2 regions of the Streptosporangium lutulentum genome follow, and region 1 is predicted to be linked to the other one. Evidence: predicted binding sites of a transcription regulator. Region 1 holds the regulator's gene; the other holds the start of a gene.
The links. Region 1 encodes LexA, which represses DNA repair genes until DNA is damaged. Its sites were predicted from a motif close to TCGAACANNTGTTCGA; they were not measured.
Positions count from the first base shown of each region.

Region 2: the regulator LexA is predicted to act here: its motif matches at 5,556-5,571, upstream of recA (recombinase RecA).

Region 1 covers NZ_JAUSQU010000001.1:74,720-83,853, forward strand. The annotation lists gene J2853_RS00310 (hypothetical protein) at 1-709, opposite strand, end outside; gene leuS (leucine--tRNA ligase) at 1,250-3,736, shown strand; gene J2853_RS00320 (NAD(P)-dependent oxidoreductase) at 4,245-5,111, shown strand; gene lexA (transcriptional repressor LexA) at 5,182-5,892, opposite strand; gene J2853_RS00330 (LysM peptidoglycan-binding domain-containing protein) at 6,605-6,871, shown strand; gene nrdR (transcriptional regulator NrdR) at 7,215-7,676, shown strand; gene J2853_RS00340 (vitamin B12-dependent ribonucleotide reductase) at 7,762-9,134, shown strand, end outside.
Region 2 covers NZ_JAUSQU010000001.1:5,428,483-5,437,616, forward strand. The annotation lists gene dnaE (DNA polymerase III subunit alpha) at 1-825, opposite strand, end outside; gene J2853_RS24170 (type 2 periplasmic-binding domain-containing protein) at 988-1,491, shown strand; gene rny (ribonuclease Y) at 1,641-3,206, opposite strand; gene recX (recombination regulator RecX) at 3,547-4,320, opposite strand; gene recA (recombinase RecA) at 4,337-5,449, opposite strand; gene J2853_RS24190 (hypothetical protein) at 5,811-6,089, shown strand; gene J2853_RS24195 (DUF3046 domain-containing protein) at 6,172-6,366, opposite strand; gene J2853_RS24200 (VOC family protein) at 6,436-6,924, opposite strand; gene J2853_RS24205 (Lhr family helicase) at 7,728-9,134, shown strand, end outside.

The DNA.
Region 1 (9,134 bases):
CGGGAGAGGTCTGCTGCCAGCCGTCGCCGGGGGAGGTCTGCCATCCGCCGCCGTTTCCCTGCGGGCCGGAGGTCTGCTGCCAGCCGTCGTTTCCTCTCGGCGAGCCGCCCTGGTTCGCCGGAGGGGTGAAAGCCTGCTGCCAGCTACTGCTGCCCAAAGAGGGGTTGCTGGGAGAGCTCTGCTGCCACGGAGCCTCGGCCGGAAAACCGGTGGCCCGCTGCCGGTCGTCGTTTCCTCCCTGTGGCGCGGCGGCCTGCTGCCAGCCGTCACCACCCTGTGGCGCGGCGGCCTGCCAGCCATCGCCTCCCTGCGGCGCGGCGGCCTGTTGCCGGCCGTCGCCTCCCTGCGGGCCGGGAGCCGGTGGACGGCCCTGGTTGCCTGCCTGGGGACCGGAGGCCTGCTGCCAGCCGTTGCCCGGGGAGGGGTTGCTGGGAGAGGTCTGCTGCCACGAACTCTCGGCCGGGGGACCGGAGGGCTGCTGCCGGTCGTCGTTTCCTCCCTGTGACGCGGCGGCCTGCTGCCAGCCGTTGCCGGGAGAGGTGATGCCGGGGGAGGTCTGCCACGAACCGTCGGCTCGATGCTCGTCCTGGGGAAGAGGAAGTCGGGGGCTGCTGGTGCCAAGGGGGTCCTGCGCCCAGGTGGGCGGCGGCTCTTCTGCCTCCGGCCATGCCCGAGGCAGGGGGGATTGGCTGGACTGCTCCGAGGCCATGCTTTCCTTACCTCCCGCGCGGGTGCCCGAATTAGGGGTATTGGGCATGGTCTCACGTAGGACAGGGGGATTCGCAGGGAAACTGGAGAACGCTCCCCTGAACTGGAGTCCGGTGGGGTCGGTTGGTGGATCCTGCAGGGGCAGGCCGACCTCCGAAGGATCCGGGCCCTGCCCCGGCTCGACTGAATGTGCCACGGTAAAGAGAGTAAGCGGGGGGACGTACGAGGTCACAACAGGTGTATCGCCATCCGGTCTCGTCTTGCCCGGATGTGCGAGCGTCCCCATTGTGCCGACCGGCCGCTCCGCTGTCCCCCTTTCATGATGATCGGCCTTGTTTTCCCAGGCCATGAATATGACTTGTGGACTGCGATAGGCTTGGAATATGCATGCCGCGACCTTGCTGCTTACCGGGCCGCATCGGATTTCCTGGCTCTGAGTGCCCTGCCGATGCGGCTGCCCTTCGCGTGAGCGGAGGGTTTTTCCATTGGGCCAGAACGGGCCAGATCATCTGCACAGACGTATACCGAGGGAAGATTGAACGTGAGCGAGCGAGCCGACACGCAGAGCGACGAGCAGCATTATGACCCGCAGGCGCTGCAGGTCAAATGGCAGCAGCGGTGGGAGGAGCTGGACCCCTTCCGGGCCTCCGACGACCCCGCCGACACGCGTGAACGACGCTACGTGCTCGACATGTTCCCCTATCCCTCGGGCGACCTGCACATGGGTCACGCCGAGGTGTTCGCCATCGGCGACGTCGTCTCCCGTTACTGGTTCCAGCGCGGTTACAACGTGCTGCACCCCATCGGCTGGGACTCCTTCGGCCTGCCCGCCGAGAACGCGGCGATCCGGCGCAACGCGCACCCCGCCGAGTGGACCTACGCCAACATCGAGACCCAGGCCCACTCCTTCAAGCGTTACGCGGTTTCCTTCGACTGGTCTCACCGCCTGCACACCAGCGACGCCGAGTACTACAAGTGGACCCAGTGGCTGTTCATCCGCTTCTTCGAGCGCGGCCTGGCCTACCGCAAGGGCGGCCTGGTCAACTGGTGCCCGAACGACCAGACCGTGCTGGCCAACGAGCAGGTCGTCGCCGGGCGGTGCGAGCGATGCGGGGCCGACGTCGTCCGCCGCGAGCTGACCCAGTGGTATTTCAAGATCACTGACTACGCCGACCGGCTGCTGGACGACATGGTGCAGCTGAAGGACGGCTGGCCGGAGCGCGTGCTGACCATGCAGCGCAACTGGATCGGCCGCTCCGAGGGCGCCGACGTCAACTTCGTGATCGAAGGTCGCGACGAGCCGGTCACCGTCTACACCACCCGCCCCGACACCCTGTACGGCGCGACCTTCTTCGTGGTCGCCCCGGACGCGCCGCTGGCGGCGGAGATCGTCACCGACGACCGGCGTGAGGCGTTCGAGGCGTACCAGGCCGAGGTGGCCAAGCTGTCCGACATCGACCGGCTGTCCACCGAGAAGGAGAAGACCGGCGTCTTCCTGGGCCGGTACGCGATCAACCCGGTCAACGGCGAGCGCATGCCGGTCTGGGCGGCCGACTACGTGCTGTCCGACTACGGCCACGGCGCCATCATGGCCGTGCCCGCGCACGACCAGCGCGACCTGGACTTCGCCCGGACCTTCGATCTGCCGGTACGGGTGGTCGTGCACACCGGCCTGGCCGACCCCGGCGAGACCGGCGTCGCCACCTCCGGCGACGGCGCGATGGTCAACTCCGGCCCGCTGGACGGCCTGGCCAAGGCCGACGCGATCCGCAAGATCACCGAGGTGCTGAGCGAGCGGGGCACGGGGCGTCCCACGGTCAACTTCCGGCTGCGCGACTGGCTGCTGTCCCGCCAGCGCTTCTGGGGCTGCCCGATCCCGATCATCCACTGCCTCGACTGCGGCGAGGTCCCCGTCCCCGACGACCAGCTGCCCGTCACCCTGCCCGACCTGCGCGGTGAGGCCCTGACCCCCAAGGGGGTCTCCCCGCTGGCCTCGGCCGAAGACTGGGTCAACGTCGACTGTCCCAAGTGCGGCGGTCCCGCCATGCGCGACACCGACACGATGGACACCTTCGTCGACTCCTCCTGGTACTTCCTGCGCTACGTGGACCCCTCCTACGAGGGCGGCCCGTTCGACGTGGAGAAGCTGCGCCAGTGGGGGCCGATCGACCAGTACGTCGGCGGCGTCGAGCACGCGGTGCTGCACCTGCTGTACTCGCGATTCTTCACCAAGGTCCTGCACGACATGGGCATGGTCGATTTCGTCGAGCCCTTCACCCGCCTGCTGAACCAGGGTCAGGTGATCAACCAGGGCAAGGCGATGTCCAAGTCGCTGGGCAACGGCGTGGACCTGGGCGAGCAGATCGACTCCTACGGCGTGGACGCGGTCCGGCTGACCGTGGTGTTCGCCGGCCCGCCCGAGGACGACATCGACTGGGCCGACCTCTCCCCGGCCGCGTCGCAGAAGTTCCTGGCCCGTGCGTTCCGTGTCATGGCCGAGGCCGGTGCGGCCTCGGCTCCCGGCACGGACTTCGCCACCGGTGACCTGAACCTGCGCAAGATCGTCCACCGGACCGTCGAAGAGGTCACCCGGCTGGTCGAGTCCCATCGCTTCAACGTCGCGGTGGCCCGCATGATGGAGCTGACGAGCGCGACCCGCAAGGCCATCGACTCCGGCCCCGGAGCCTCGGACCCGGCGGTCCGAGAGGCCGCCGAGACCCTGGCGGTCATGCTGTCGCTGGTCGCGCCGTACGCCGCGGAAGAGGGCTGGGAGCGGCTGGGCCACCCCGCCACGGTCGCCAAGGCGGGCTGGCCGACGGCCGACCCGGCCCTGCTGGTCCAAGACTCCGTCACCTGCGTCGTCCAGGTCGCCGGCAAGGTGCGCGACCGGCTGGAGGTCTCCCCGGAGATCTCCGACGCGGAGCTGGAGGCTCTGGCGCTGGCGTCCGAGAAGATCCAGCCCTTCCTGTCCGGCGCGCCGCGCAAGGTCATCGTCCGTGCGCCCAAGCTGGTCAACATCGTCCCCTGACCCGCGTCCCCGGATGAACGCCGGAGGTGTCCCGTGCCGCTCACGCGGTCTCTCGCAGAACGCGTGAGCGGCACGGGACACCTGCTTTCACAGACGCGTCCGCTGGTTCGACGCCTTGACCGCGTGCACGGAAGGCGACGGCCCACCGTGCCGTCCTCTCCGTTCTCTCCGTCTCCGCCGTTCTCTCCGTCTCCGCTGTCTTCTCCGTCTCCGTCCTCTCCGTCTCGCCGTCCTCCCGTCGAACGCGGCGGCGTCGCGGCACGGCGATCTGTCATGCCGGCAGAACGTGATCCCACCCGTGTGGCATGGCCCTCACACGCCTGCCGGCCGGCGCGAATGTTACGGTGTGTGTCCATTCCACTCCACGGAGTCTCGCCGAAGGAGTGATCGCGCCCCCGAGATCACTCCCGCGTGGCTCCTCACCCCCGGTTCGACGACGGGGCGCCGGCCCGCATCTCGGTAGCCGGTGGTGGAAGGGAAGGACAACGGCTGACAGGGGGATAGAGGCATGCGGGTATCGGTATTGGGGATGGGCAGCATGGGGCGGGCGCTGGCCCTGCGGTTGCTCGAACGCGGTCATGTGGTCACGATCTGGAACCGGACGCCGGGCAAGGCGGCCGAGGTCGTCGACGCCGGTGCCGTGGAGGCGTCCTCGCCGATCGAGGCCGCGCGGGGAACCGAGGCCGTGCTGATGTCGCTCGCCGACGACAGGGCGGTCCGTGACGTCATGACCCGGCTGGCCGATCTCGGATCGGATCCCGGAGGGCCGATCGTGGCCGATATGAGCACCGTCTCTCCGGACACGTCCCGCGCGCTGGTGGATCTGGTGCCGGGAGGCCGTTTTGTGGCCGCCCCCATCCTCGGAGGGCCTCAGGCCGTCGTCGAGGGGCAGGCCATGGGGCTGCTGGGAGGCGAACGCGATCTCGTGGACCGGCTGAAGCCGATCTGGCCGGATCTCTTCGCCACGCGCTGGTACTACTGCGGGGGCGACCCGGGAAACGCCCTGACGTACAAGCTTCTGAACAACTATCTGATGATGTCGGGTATCGCCGTCATCGCCGAAGTGGTGGCGACGGGTCAGGCGGCCGGACTCGACGAGGCGATGCTGAGGGAGTTTCTCTTCCAGTGGCCGACCGTCGCGCCCGCCCTGCACAACCGGCTCGACGGCATCCTCGGTGACGACCACCGCGGATGGTTCACGACGTCGCTCGGTGCCAAGGACGTGCGGCTCACCGTGGAGGTCGCGGAGTCGAGGGGTATTGATCTTCCGATCGCCCGGCTGGTCGAACGGCGCTACGAGGAAGCCGCCGAGCGTGGATGGAGCGACTCCGACATAACCGCGGTCGTGGAGTTGCTCAGGGACCGGCGTCGCTGAACGCCGGAGGGGAGCGTGGCCCTGGCCGGGTGGCCTCGCTCCCCTCCGATGTGTTGTCTCGCGGTGTGCGTCAGAGCTTGCGCAGAACCGCCACGACCTTGCCCAGGACGGTGGCCTCGTCACCCGGGATCGGGTCGTAGTTCGAGTTGTGCGGGACCAGCCAGACGTGGCCGTCCTTGCGCTTGAAGGTCTTGACCGTGGCCTCACCGTCGATCATCGCCGCGACCACGTCGCCGTTGTCGGCCACGGGCTGCTGGCGCACGACCACCCAGTCGCCGTCGGCGATCGCCGCTTCGATCATCGAGTCGCCGGTCACCTGGAGCAGGAAGAGCGTGCCCTCGCCGACGAGTTGCTTGGGCAGGGCGAAGACGTCTTCGACGCTCTCCTCGGCGAGAATCGGGCCACCGGCGGCGATCCGGCCGACGAGCGGCACGTAGGCCGCGGTCGGGCGGTTGACCGGCGCCTCGTCGTCTCCGGCGCCGGGATCCACCCACAACGCGGGCTCGCCGGGGAGACGCACCTCGAGCGCGCGGGGACGGTGCGGATCGCGGCGCAGGTAGCCCTTGCGCTGCAACGCCGTCAACTGGTGCGACACGCTGGAGGTGCTGGTGAGCTGCACCGCCTCACCGATCTCTCGCATGGACGGCGGATAGCCGCGCTGCTGCACGGAATCACGGATGACCTCAAGGATCTTCCGCTGCCTGGGGGTGAGGCCAAGAGAGTCACGTCTGCGTACCGCCAGGTCGCCGGTGGCCGAACCGTTCTCGTCATGCTCGCTCATGCGATCTCCTCGCATCCCGGTCTGTATTGATTGCGTCGCACACAGCGACCGTACTCCGACCGAAGATCATACTCAAACAATAGTTCGAATGTCCTCGAAATCGATGCCAGCGTGGTGTACAACATCGTACGGGAGTTCGATCGACATCGTGTTCGATTCACCGATCTTTCTTCGACATGTGTTCGGCCAGGTCGAAGGGATGGGGGCCATCATGAAGCCGACCGCGACGACACTGCGATCCGTGCCGTCACCGAGATCCGTGGCGCCGCCGGAATCCGCGAAAACACCGCCGGCCGCGAAAACGCCGCCGCCCGCGAGGATGCTGCGGTCCGTGCCGCCGTCGGGAGCCGTTCCGTCATCGAGATCCGCGACGCCACCGAGGTCCGTGTCGTCATCGAGATCCGCGACACGGTCAAGGTCCGTTCCGACGCTGAGATCCGCGACACAGCCGAGGTCCGTGCCGCCGCCGAGATCCGTTCCGGCGCCGAGATCCGCGACACAGGCGAAGTCCGTGTCGCCGTCGAGGTCCGTGAGGATGTTGCGGTCCGTGCCGCCGTCGAGATCCTCGAAGGCGCCGCGCCCCGCGGCGAAACCGCGGTCCGTGCCGGCGCCGCGCTCGCGGGCGGTGGCGTCCCCGCGGCCGGGTTCGCGGAGGGGTGCCGGGCGTCCTCATGCGCCGCTGCGCCTCACTCGGCGTGGGAGGATTGTGGTGGTGGCGGTGCTCGCGCTGCTGACTTTGGGAGGGCTCTGGATCGGGGGCCGCATCGACGCCGCCTCGGCGGGCGAGCGGAGAGGCCACGAGGGCCTGCACTGGGTCGTGGTGCAGAGGGGCGACACACTGCGGGAGATCGTGGACGCGGTGACGAGAAAGGTCGATCCCGACGGGGTGACTCGCCAGATCATGGATCTCAACGGGCTGTCCGGCTCGGTGGTCCAGCCCGGGACCCGGCTCTACCTGCCCGCCGGTCTCACCCCCTGAGGGGGTGCCCCCGGAGGTCGTTTCGACGTCTCGTTCGAAACGTCGAGCGAAGGTTCGTGAAGCGTGAGGGGGTCACTCGGGAGGTCTTCGAAGGGCGACACGCCGGACGACGGCGGCTGATCAGCGACTTCGCTCCGAAGGGTCTTCCTAACTTGCGTTCATGGTCCGACCCTCCTACCGTTGGACCACAACATCTAGTGGCTTCGGCGACATACTTCACCATAGATTGTGTTTCCATTACCGCACCTCGACTATTCGAGGAGCGTGCGCACGCGTCTCTTCCCGAGCGCTGTGAGGTGCATGGGGTGAGTGAGCCGCTCAGCCGGTCAGGGAGGCGACACGCGTGCACTGTCCGTTCTGCCGTCACCCTGACACGCGGGTCATCGACAGCCGCTCCACCGAGGACGGCGGCGCCATCCGCCGCAGGCGCACATGCCCGGAGTGCGGGCGCAGGTTCACCACGCAGGAGACGGTGCTGCTCATGGTGAGCAAGCGCAGTGGTGTGACCGAGCCGTTCTTCAGGGACAAAGTGGTCGCCGGGGTTCGGCGGGCCTGCCAGGGCAGGCCGGTCGGCGAAGACTCGCTGGCACGACTGGGCCAGCTGGTCGAGGAGGGCATCCGGGCGACCGGGTGCGCGGAGATCCCCGCGCACGAGGTCGGGCTCGCGATCCTGGGCCCGCTCCGTGAGCTGGACGAAGTGGCCTACCTACGGTTCGCCTCCGTCTACCGCGGATTCGAGACCCTCGCCGACTTCGAGGCGGAGATCGAGCAGCTGCGGACAGAGCGTTCCATCAAGCAAGACTGAATCAGACCCCGGGCGCCGGGGGACAGGGCGGCGCGTTGATGTATCCGGCTCGAGGGCCCTTCAAGGGCCCCGGAAGGGGGAAGTCATGACGGAAACCGTCAGTGGTGCGGTTACACGTGGGGGCAAGCGAGTGCACAAGGGTTTGAGGATGAAGCGCATCTTCACCACACCTGGAGTGCATCCCTACGATGAGGTGCTCTGGGAGCGCCGTGACGTCGTCATGACCAACTGGCGCGACGGGTCGATCAACTTTGAGCAGCGGGGCGTCGAGTTCCCCCAGTCCTGGTCGGTCAACGCCGCCAACATCGTGACCACCAAGTATTTCCGCGGCGCGGTCGGCACCCCGCAACGCGAGTGGAGCCTCAAGCAGCTCGTCGACCGCGTGGTGGGCGTCTATACCAAGACCGCCGTCGAGCACGGCTACTTCGCCACCGAGGAAGACGCCGAGATCTTCGACCACGAGCTCAAGCACGCCCTGGTCAACCAGATCTTCAGTTTCAACTCGCCGGTTTGGTTCAACGTCGGCACGGCCTCGCCGCAGCAGGTCAGCGCCTGTTTCATCCTGGCCGTCGACGACCAGATGGAGTCCATCCTCGACTGGTACAAGGAAGAGGGTGTGATCTTCAAGGGCGGTTCGGGCTCCGGCGTGAACCTCTCCAGGATCCGCTCCTCCAAGGAACTGCTCTCCAGCGGCGGTACGGCCAGCGGCCCGGTCTCCTTCATGCGCGGCGCGGACGCCTCCGCGGGCACCATCAAGTCGGGCGGCGCCACCCGCCGCGCGGCCAAGATGGTCGTCCTGGACGTGGACCACCCCGACATCGAGGAGTTCATCGAGACCAAGGCGCGCGAGGAGGACAAGGTCCGCGCGCTGCGCGACGCCGGGTTCGACATGGACCTGGGCGGCAAGGACATCGTCTCCGTCCAGTACCAGAACGCCAACAACTCCGTGCGCGTCTCCGACGAGTTCATGAACGCGGTGGAGAAGGGCGAGCGGTTCGGCCTGCGCGCCCGCCTCACCGGCGAGGTCATCGAGACGGTCGAGGCCAAGGACCTGTTCCGCAAGATGGCCAAGGCGGCGTGGGAGTGCGCCGACCCGGGTGTCCAGTACGACGACACGATCAACGACTGGCACACCAGCCCGGAGACGGGCCGCATCACCGCCAGCAACCCGTGCTCGGAGTACCTGCACCTGGACAACTCCTCCTGCAACCTGGCGAGCATCAACCTGCTCAAGTTCCTGAACGACGACGACTCCTTCGACATCGCGAGCTTCGTGAAGGTCACCGAGCTGGTCATCACCGCGATGGACGTCTCCATCACCTTCGCCGACTTCCCGACCCAGAAGATCGACGAGACCACCCGGGCCTACCGCCAGCTCGGCATCGGCTACGCCAACCTCGGCGCGCTGCTCATGGCCACCGGCCACGCCTACGACTCCGACGGCGGCCGGGCCGTCGC
Region 2 (9,134 bases), 5.4 Mb from region 1:
CATCTCCCGGGCCGATTTGACGTAATAGCCGCTGCCGCTGAACCGGAAACGGCCCGCCTCGGCGAGCTGCTTGCCGGTGCCGATACACAGCAACGCGTCGTGCGCTCCGGCCTGAGTCTCGGTAACGTAATGCGAGTCGTTGGTGGCCAGCGGCGGCAGCCCGAGATCCTTGCCGATCTTCAGGATCTCGTCACGAACCCGACGCTCGATGGCGATGCCGTGATCCATCAACTCCAGGAAGTAGTTCCCCTCGCCGAAGATGTCCCGATACCGGGCAGCGGCCTCGATGGCCTTGCCGTACTGACCGAGTCGTAGGCGGGTCTGCACCTCCCCGGACGGGCAACCGGTCGTGGCGATGACGCCCTGCCCATGTTCGGCGAGCAGTTCGTCGTCCATCCGGGGGTATTTCTGCACGTGCCCCTCCAGCCACGCCCGTGACTGGAGCCGGAACAGGTTTCGCAGGCCCTGCGCGTCGGCGGCCCACATCGTCATATGGGTGTAGAGGCCACGGCCGGAGACGTCACCGCCCTCCCCTGTCACGTCATTGGACCTGCGCAGCGCGAGGTTGTCGCTCCAGAAGACCGGCTTCCTGTGGTGCCGCGATCCCGGTGCGACGTAGGCTTCGATACCGATGATCGGCTTGACGCCGGTCCTGTTCGCCGACTGGTAGAACTCATACGCCCCATGGACGTTGCCATGATCACTCATGGCCACAGCGGGCATCCCCTGCTCGGCCACCTCGTTCATCAGCGGGCCGATTTTCGCCGCACCGTCGAGCATCGAGTACTCAGTGTGCACATGCAGATGAACGAAGGAATCCATCACCCACTCCTCAAAGTTGTAGGGTTTCTTCGGCCTCCGCATTTGACCTGAGTAGGAGCAGGGTTGTCCAACAATCGACACCCCAAAGTAGACAACCAAAAGTTGTTGAAGGGGGCAGGATGGAGCTGGATCCCGGCGCGGTCCGCGCCTTCGCCGCCATCGCCGATGACCGCTGCTTCGGTGAGGCGGCCGCCCAGTTGGGAGTGCTTCGGCCGCGCCACCGGCCCACTCCACGAAGCGATCGAACACACGCCCGCCCACCCGGAGCCACTGCACATCCTGGTCAGCCGCCGGCACAGACTCGCCGACCGCTGCCGGGTGCAGATGTCAGACCTGGCGGGCGCGACGGCCTGGATGCCCGGCAATGCCCGCGACAGTGAGTGGGCCGGGTCCTATGGTTTCCTCAACGCTGGTTTCGCCGTTGACATCGACACGTCCGGCCCCACCTTCGGCATGGAACACTTCGTGGAGAGAATCAGCGGATCAAGCGACCTCCGCAGCTTCGTCGACGAGAAGACACGGATACCGTGGCACTCCGACGTCGCCCAGATCCCGATCACCGAGCCCACACCGGTGTTCCCCTGGTCGCTCCCCCGGCGCTCCCAGAACGGCCACCCAGCGCCACCCCCGCTCATCACCCACATCAAGAGCAGACACCGGCCACCATGAATGGCTTCCGGCTCCGGATCAGGCCCTGTTCCCGGTAGGAACGACCCATCCCAAAGCCCTCCACCCGGGGCCCGTATCACCAGGGGCACATTGGCTCTGCCCGTGTCTGGCGCCTGGTCCACACCGCCTCAGCGGCTGCCCGCGGCACGCTATCGGGCGAACTCGGTGGACCGGGACTCACGCACGACCGTGATGCGGATCTGACCGGGGTAGGTGAGCTCCTCCTCGATCTGCTTGGCGACGTCACGGGCGATCACCTGGGCCTGGATGTCGTCGACCGCCTCCGGCTTGACCATGACCCGGATCTCGCGGCCCGCCTGCATGGCGAAGACCTTGTCGACCCCCTCGTAGGAGACGGCGATCTCCTCCAGCCGCTCCAGGCGCTTGACGTAGGCCTCCAGCGACTCGCGCCGGGCACCCGGGCGGCTGCCGCTGATCGCATCGGCGGCCTGGGTGAGGACCGCTTCGACGGTCTTGACCTCGACCTCGTTGTGGTGGGCCTCGATCGCGTGGACGACGTCCTCATGCTCGCCGTAGCGCCTGGCGATCTCGGCGCCGATGAGGGCATGGCTCCCCTCGACCTCGTGGGTGAGAGCCTTGCCGATGTCGTGCAGCACGGTGCAGCGCTTGAGGAGCGTCGAGTCCAACCGCAGCTCAGCCGCCATGATCCCGGCGATGTGGGCGGACTCGACGAGGTGGCCGAGCACGTTCTGGCCGTAGGAGGTGCGGTAGCGGAGCTGGCCGAGGAGAGTGACCAGCTCAGGGTGCATGTCGGTGATGCCGAGCTCGACCAGGGCGTCCTCGCCCGCGCGCACGCACAGCTCCTGGACCTCGGCCTTGCTGCGCTCGTGGGCCTCCTCGATGCGCTGAGGGTGAATGCGCCCGTCCAGGACGAGCTTCTCCAGTGTCAGCCGTGCGGTCTCCCTACGGACCGGGTCGAAACATGACAGCAGCACCGCTTCGGGCGTGTCATCGATGATCAGGTTGACCCCCGTGGTCGACTCGAAGGCCCGGATGTTACGGCCTTCGCGACCGATGATGCGGCCCTTCATCTCGTCACCCGGCAGATGCAGCACGCTGACGACGGACTCGGCGGTCTGCTCGGTGGCCACGCGCTGAACCGCCAGCGTGACGATCTTGGTGGCGCGCTTCTCGCCCTCCTTACGGGCCTCGCTCTCGATCTCCCTGACGATCAGCGCGGCCTCGCGCTTGGCCTGATTCTCGATCTCCCTGACGAGCTCCGCCCTGGCCTGGTCGCTGGTGAGCCCGGACACCCTCTCCAGAATGGCCTTGCGCTCCTGGGAGACCCGGTCGAGGTCCTCGCGACGGTCGGCCAGCTCGGTCTCCGTCTCGGCGAGCTTGCGGGCCCGTTCGGCCTGGCGTCTGGCCTCCTCGTCAAGGCGCTGCTCACGCTCGGCCAGCCGGCTCTCCCTGCGCTCAAGGTCGGCGCGAAACTCCTTGAGTTCGTACTTCAGCACCCGGCCCTCGGCCTCCGCCTCCTTGCGCAGCTCGGCCGCGGCCTCAACCGCGATCTCGGACCTGCGCAGGATCTCCCCGGCATCGCTCTCCGCCTTGGTACGGATGTCGGCGGCCTCGTGCCTGGCCTTTTCCAGCTCGGCGAGGATCTCCGCCTCCTGCTCAGGGGAGGGACCGCTGACCTTGCCGCCCGCATCGCCGATGCGACGCAGCAACACGATCAGCACGGTTATCGTCATCACGGCAAGGGCCACAACCGCCACTACTGCCAATGTGACGACCACAACCGGATCCATACGCGCCTCACATTCCTCGCGTCGCAGATATCAAGCACGCGAGGGGTCACACCCACGGCACGGAAAGCCAAGACGGTGGCGTCATCAGGACAGATGTCAACTCAGGACCCGCTCCGCACCAGCTGTACCGCCAGTCCAGCGCCCGCCCGCACCGCCAAGCCTGCTCATCCGTAATGCACCGCTATGACAATCCGCACTGCGCGGAGTAACTCCTCACTGTCGTTGAGATTAAGCGTCAGAGAGGTAACGAGCAAGCAAAGACCCGCTGATAAGCAGCTTTGGGCTAGTCGAGCGGGAAGTCCACATCCGTAGGAAAAACAGGACTTTCCGGCTCCTCGTCCTCCAAGGCTTCGCGGATCACCCTAAAGGCCAGGCCGGGTCCGTATCCCTTCCTGGCAAGCATGCCGGCCAGTCTCCGGGTCCTGACCGCGCGCTCCAGACCGCGAGTCGACGAGAGCTTGCGCTCCACCAGGCGGCGGGCGGTCTCCGCCTCCTGATCGGAGTCGAGCTGCTCCACCGCTTCCTTCACGACCTCTTCGTCCACCCCGCGGTGACGGAGCTCCGAGGCGAGAGCCCTGCGGGCGAGACCTCGCCCGGCATGGCGCGAGCTCACCCATGCGGCGGCGAACGCCTCGTCGTCGATGAGCCCGACCTCGGAGAACCGCTCAAGCACGGCCTCAGCCGCCTCTTCGGGCACCTCACGCTTACGCAGCGCCTCCGCGAGCTGAGCCCGTGTGCGCGGCGCCATGGTCAGCAGTCGCAGGCAGATCCCTCGTGCCACCGCCTCCGGATCGGCGGCGGGCCCTCGGCTCGCCGGAGATCCCTCGACCGGCCCGTCGGGAACAAGCCCCCGGGAACCGCCTCGCGACCGTTTTCCGCCCGTGTCCTTGCCCCCGGTGAATCCCTCCCAGGCGCTCGGCTGATCCCTGCGCGAACGCCGAGACCGGCCACCTTTTCGCCTGCTCGCCCCGGAGGCGCCGGCCTCCGGATCGTCGGGCCAGGCACCCCAGTCTCTCGGCCCGGCCGCGTCAGCCGGACCGGAGTCAGGTTCCGTCATCGTCGATCAGCTCAGATCAGACGTCACCCGGCTTGACCTCCACCGGCTTGGAGGCGGCGGCCTTGGCACCACGACCAGACGCGGCGGGGACCGGAGCCGGAGCGGCGGGCGGCGGAGTGGCCGGACTGTCGACTCGGGGGCCGACGCCGAGCTTCTCCTTGATCTTCTTCTCGATCTCGTTGGCCATATCGGGGTGGCTCTTCAGGAAGTTACGAGCGTTTTCCTTGCCCTGGCCGAGCTGGTCGCCCTCGTAGGTGTACCAGGCGCCGGACTTGCGGACGAAGCCCTGCTCGACACCCATGTCGATCAGGCCGCCCTCGCGGGAGATGCCGACGCCGTAGAGGATGTCGAAGTCGGCCACCCGGAAGGGCGGGGCCATCTTGTTCTTGACGACCTTCACCCTGGTGCGGTTGCCGACCGCCTCGGTGCCGTCCTTCAACGTCTCGATGCGGCGGATGTCGAGACGAACCGAGGCGTAGAACTTCAGCGCCTTTCCACCGGTCGTGGTCTCGGGCGAGCCGAACATGACGCCGATCTTCTCGCGGAGCTGGTTGATGAAGATCGCGGTGGTGCCGGTGTTGTTGAGCGCGCCGGCGACCTTGCGCAGCGCCTGGGACATCAACCGGGCCTGGAGACCGACGTGGCTGTCGCCCATCTCGCCCTCGATCTCGGCCTTGGGCACCAGGGCCGCGACCGAGTCGATGACCAGCAGGTCGACCGCGCCGGACCGGATCAGCATGTCGGCGATCTCCAGCGCCTGCTCTCCGGTGTCGGGCTGGGAGACGAGCAGCGCGTCGGTGTCGACACCGAGCTTCTGGGCGTATTCGGGGTCGAGCGCGTGCTCGGCGTCGATGAACGCGGCGATGCCGCCGGCGCGCTGGGCGTTGGCCACCGCGTGCAGGGCGACCGTGGTCTTGCCCGAGGATTCGGGACCGTAGACCTCGACGATGCGTCCGCGCGGGAAGCCACCGATGCCGAGGGCGATGTCGAGCGCGATGGAGCCGGTGGGGATCACCTCGATGGGCGCCCGGGTCTCGTCGCCCAGGCGCATGATGGAGCCCTTGCCGAACTGCCGCTCGATCTGAGCGAGCGCGGTCTCGAGCGCCTTCTCGCGGTCGTTAGCTGCCATGGGAGCCCCCTGAAGGGTTGCGGGTTGAATCGGTTGCCAGAAAGCTACGGGGTGCCACCGACATTTTCGGAGGGGCACGCCACGAGCGCAGACATGTTCAATATAGCCGAACGACTGTTCGATCGTGGCCCAATGACATCACGTGTTCCCAGGAAGCACAGGCCGCGGTTTCCGGGGCGCTCCAGGCCGTGCCGGCCCGGCCACGGACCCGCGGCGAATCCCGCCACAGGCGCGGCGGACACCGGCGAGTCCCTCGCGAAAGGCCGCCGACCCCATCCGGGAGGCGACATTCCCGGGAATTCCGCCGGACGTGTTGTCACCGAGCTGACCTGGAGTGATCCTGAAGGCAAAGGATCCCGAGGTGCCCTCAGTGCCCAGCGCGTTCACGCAGCAACGCCTAGCCCATCTTGAGTCCCTGGCCGCCGAACTGCCCGACCGGGGGCTGGTCAGCCGCATGCTCGGAGGCGATGACCCCGTGCTCTGGGTGTGGCATCCGGGCAGCGGGAGACAGACGATCGTCTTCGCCACCCCCGCCAAGGACGGCTGGCTGTTTCTGTGGTCGCCGGCCGGTCAGGAGAGCGCCGACGATCCCGGGCACGTGGCCGACTCGGTGGGGAAACTGCTCCGCGCCGACTCCTAGCCCCGCTTCTTCGCACATGCCGTGTCGCCGCGGGTCGATGAGTGATCATCACAGGTCAACGGAGTGATGTGCGAAGAGCGGCCTAGCGGAGCCTGGGCGAGACGTCGGTCACCCCGCACACGGCGTTCCAGACCTCCTTGGCCCCGACGCCGTCGGCCAGCGCCTGGTTCGCGGTCCGGCCGCCCAGGTCCGCGATGACGTAGTCGCGAGCCCACGACTCGGCGTACGGATCGCCGAAGTGCAGCTTCATCCGCTTCCAGAACTCCGACAGGCGCATACCTCAAGTATGGGTGCCGCCGGAGGTGGAACCGCCGCCCCCGGGAGATCGGCCGGAGACTTCGAGCCGTCAGAGAACGCGGGAGCCGTACATCTCACCGAGCGGGTCGGCGAGCAGTTCGAGGCGGGCCCCGTCGGGGTCCGTGAAGTAGATCGAGGTACCGCTCTCGACCTGGTGCGGCACGCCCGCGGCCTCCAGCTTGCCCCGCAGTCGCTCCCAGGCCGCCGGGTCCACCGAGATGGCGATGTGGTGGAGCCCGCCGAGGACCTCCTTGTAGGGGCCGAGGTCCAGCCCGGGGAAGTCGAAGAAGGCGATCAGGTTGCCGTTGCCGATGTCGAAGAAGAAGTGGTTGGAACCCCGGTAGTCACGGTTTTCGATGATCTCCGTGAGGGGGAACTCCAGAAGATCCTGGTAGAAGGCGATCGTCTTCTCGACATCCGAGGAGATCAGGGCGAAGTGATGCAAGCCTCTCGCGCTGCTCTGCGGACGATGCTCTCTCACGTGTTCCGTCTTGATCCGCTCACGTGTCGCCTCGATGGCCTGATAGTCGATGCTCACCGTTAGCCCACCGCTCACTGCGTCGTATGTCTGTCAGTCGTATGTCTGTCAAAGGCTTCTGCCCCGAGGCCGGGGAAGGCCGGCCTCCTGCCGGTGGCCGCCCCGGGACGCCCCCGGGCTCCTCGGTGATTTAAATTTAAAGGAAAACGCCCAGTACTGGAACCCAGCCCCGAGGCGGCCCCGCTGACCCGGCCGATACGGCCGGAGCTCCCGGCGGCTGGACCTGACCGGGTCACCGCCTCCTCCGGAGGCATGAAGGGCTCGGAGACCGCGTTGACGCCAGGTCGCCGTAGCACCGGGTCTCCCTGGCCTCGGGGCCGCCACTCGCCGCGCCCTTCGCCGAACTGGTCCGGGGCGCCGGCTCTCTCCACGACGGTCTCGGGGCGCCTGAGCGGCCCCCTCAGCGTCCTCATGCGGTCTCATGCGGTCTTGGGGCGCCCGGAACGGCACCTGCGACGGCCTTCCGGCGATCCAGGAGCTCCGAAGCGGACCTTACGACGACCTCACAGCGGTCTCAGGGGCCCGGGAACGGCCCTTGCGGTGATCTCGCGGCAGCCCGCTCCGAGGCTACGGCCCCGCATCCCCTCCCCGCATCCTCTCCCTGTATCCCTTAGCCGCGTCCTCTCCCCGCATCCTCTCCCTGCATCCCTTAAGCCGCGTCCCCTCACCGCGGGTCTCACCGCGGAGGCGCCGGTGCTCACCTCCTACGGCCCGGCCGCCGATGACGGATTCTGTCGGTGAGGGGATGCACTATGGAGCCGTGACCCGAATGGGGCGATCACGTCGGCAGGGGGAGGCACGTGATGAGCGAGGCGGGCCGTGAACCGGCGAGCGGCGACGGGGCGCTCGGCCACTTCACCCAGATGACCAGAGACTGGTTCACCGGGGCCTTCGCCGCGCCCACCGCCGCGCAGGAGGGGGCCTGGGCGTCGATCGCCAGAGGCGACAACACCCTGGTGGTCGCGCCCACCGGGTCCGGCAAGACGCTGGCCGCGTTCCTGTGGTCCCTCGACCGGCTGGCCTCCGAGCAGGCGTCCGCCGGCGAGGTGCCCGCCGCGGGCGTCAAGGACGGGCGAAAGCGCTCTGGAAAGGACGAGCCTCCACGACGGTGCCGGGTGCTCTACGTGTCACCGCTCAAGGCACTGGCGGTGGACGTCGAGCGCAACCTCCGGGCGCCGCTGGCCGGGCTGAGGCAGACCGCGCGGAGGCTGGGTCTTCCGATGCCGGACATCTCGGTGGCGATCCGGTCGGGCGACACCTCCCCCGAGGAGCGGCGCCGGTTCGCGGCCAAGCCGACGGACATCCTCATCACGACCCCCGAGTCGCTGTTCCTGCTGTTGACCAGCCAGGCCCGTGAGGCGCTGCGCGGCGTGGAGACGGTCATCATCGACGAGGTGCACGCGGTGGCGGCCACCAAGCGCGGCGCGCACCTGGCCCTCAGCCTGGAGCGGCTCGACGCCCTGCTGTCCCGGCCCGCACAGCGCGTCGGCCTGTCGGCGACCGTGCGTCCGGTGAGCGAGGTGGCCGCCTTCCTCGGCGGCCCCCGCCCGGCGACCGTGGTCCAGCCGCCCTCGGAGAAGGTGATCGAGGTCGAGGTGATCGTGCCGGTCGAGGACATGACCGAGCTCGACATGCCCCCCTCCCCCTCCGTGCCCGGTGACGACGACCACTGGCCGGCCGAGCCCCCGGCCCGGCGGTCCATCTGGCCGCACGTCGAGGAGCGGCTGTTCGATCTGATCGGCGGCCATCGTTCGACGATCGTGTTCTCCAACTCCCGGCGGCAGGCCGAGCGGCTGTGCACCCGCCTCAACGAGCTGGCCTGGGAACGCCGGACCGGCGACCCGGAGCGGATCGAGCCAACCAGGCAAGCAGGACGGGCGCGGCCGGGCGGGCAGATAACAGAGGCCGCAGGGCAGGCGGAGGCGGCCGGGCAGGCGGAGCCGGTGCACTGGGCGCAGGGGTTTCCCGGCCCTCCGGCGTCCCTCTCCACCCCGGCGGGGGTGATGGCGCAGGCGGGGACGGCCAAGGGCGTGGTCCCGGAGATCGTGCGAGCCCACCACGGATCGGTGTCGAAGGAGGAGCGGTCCCAGATCGAGGAGGCGCTCAAGTCGGGGCGGCTGCCCGCCGTGGTCGCGACCTCCAGTCTGGAGCTCGGCATCGACATGGGCGCGGTGGATCTGGTGGCCTGCGTGGGGGCGCCGCCGAGCGTG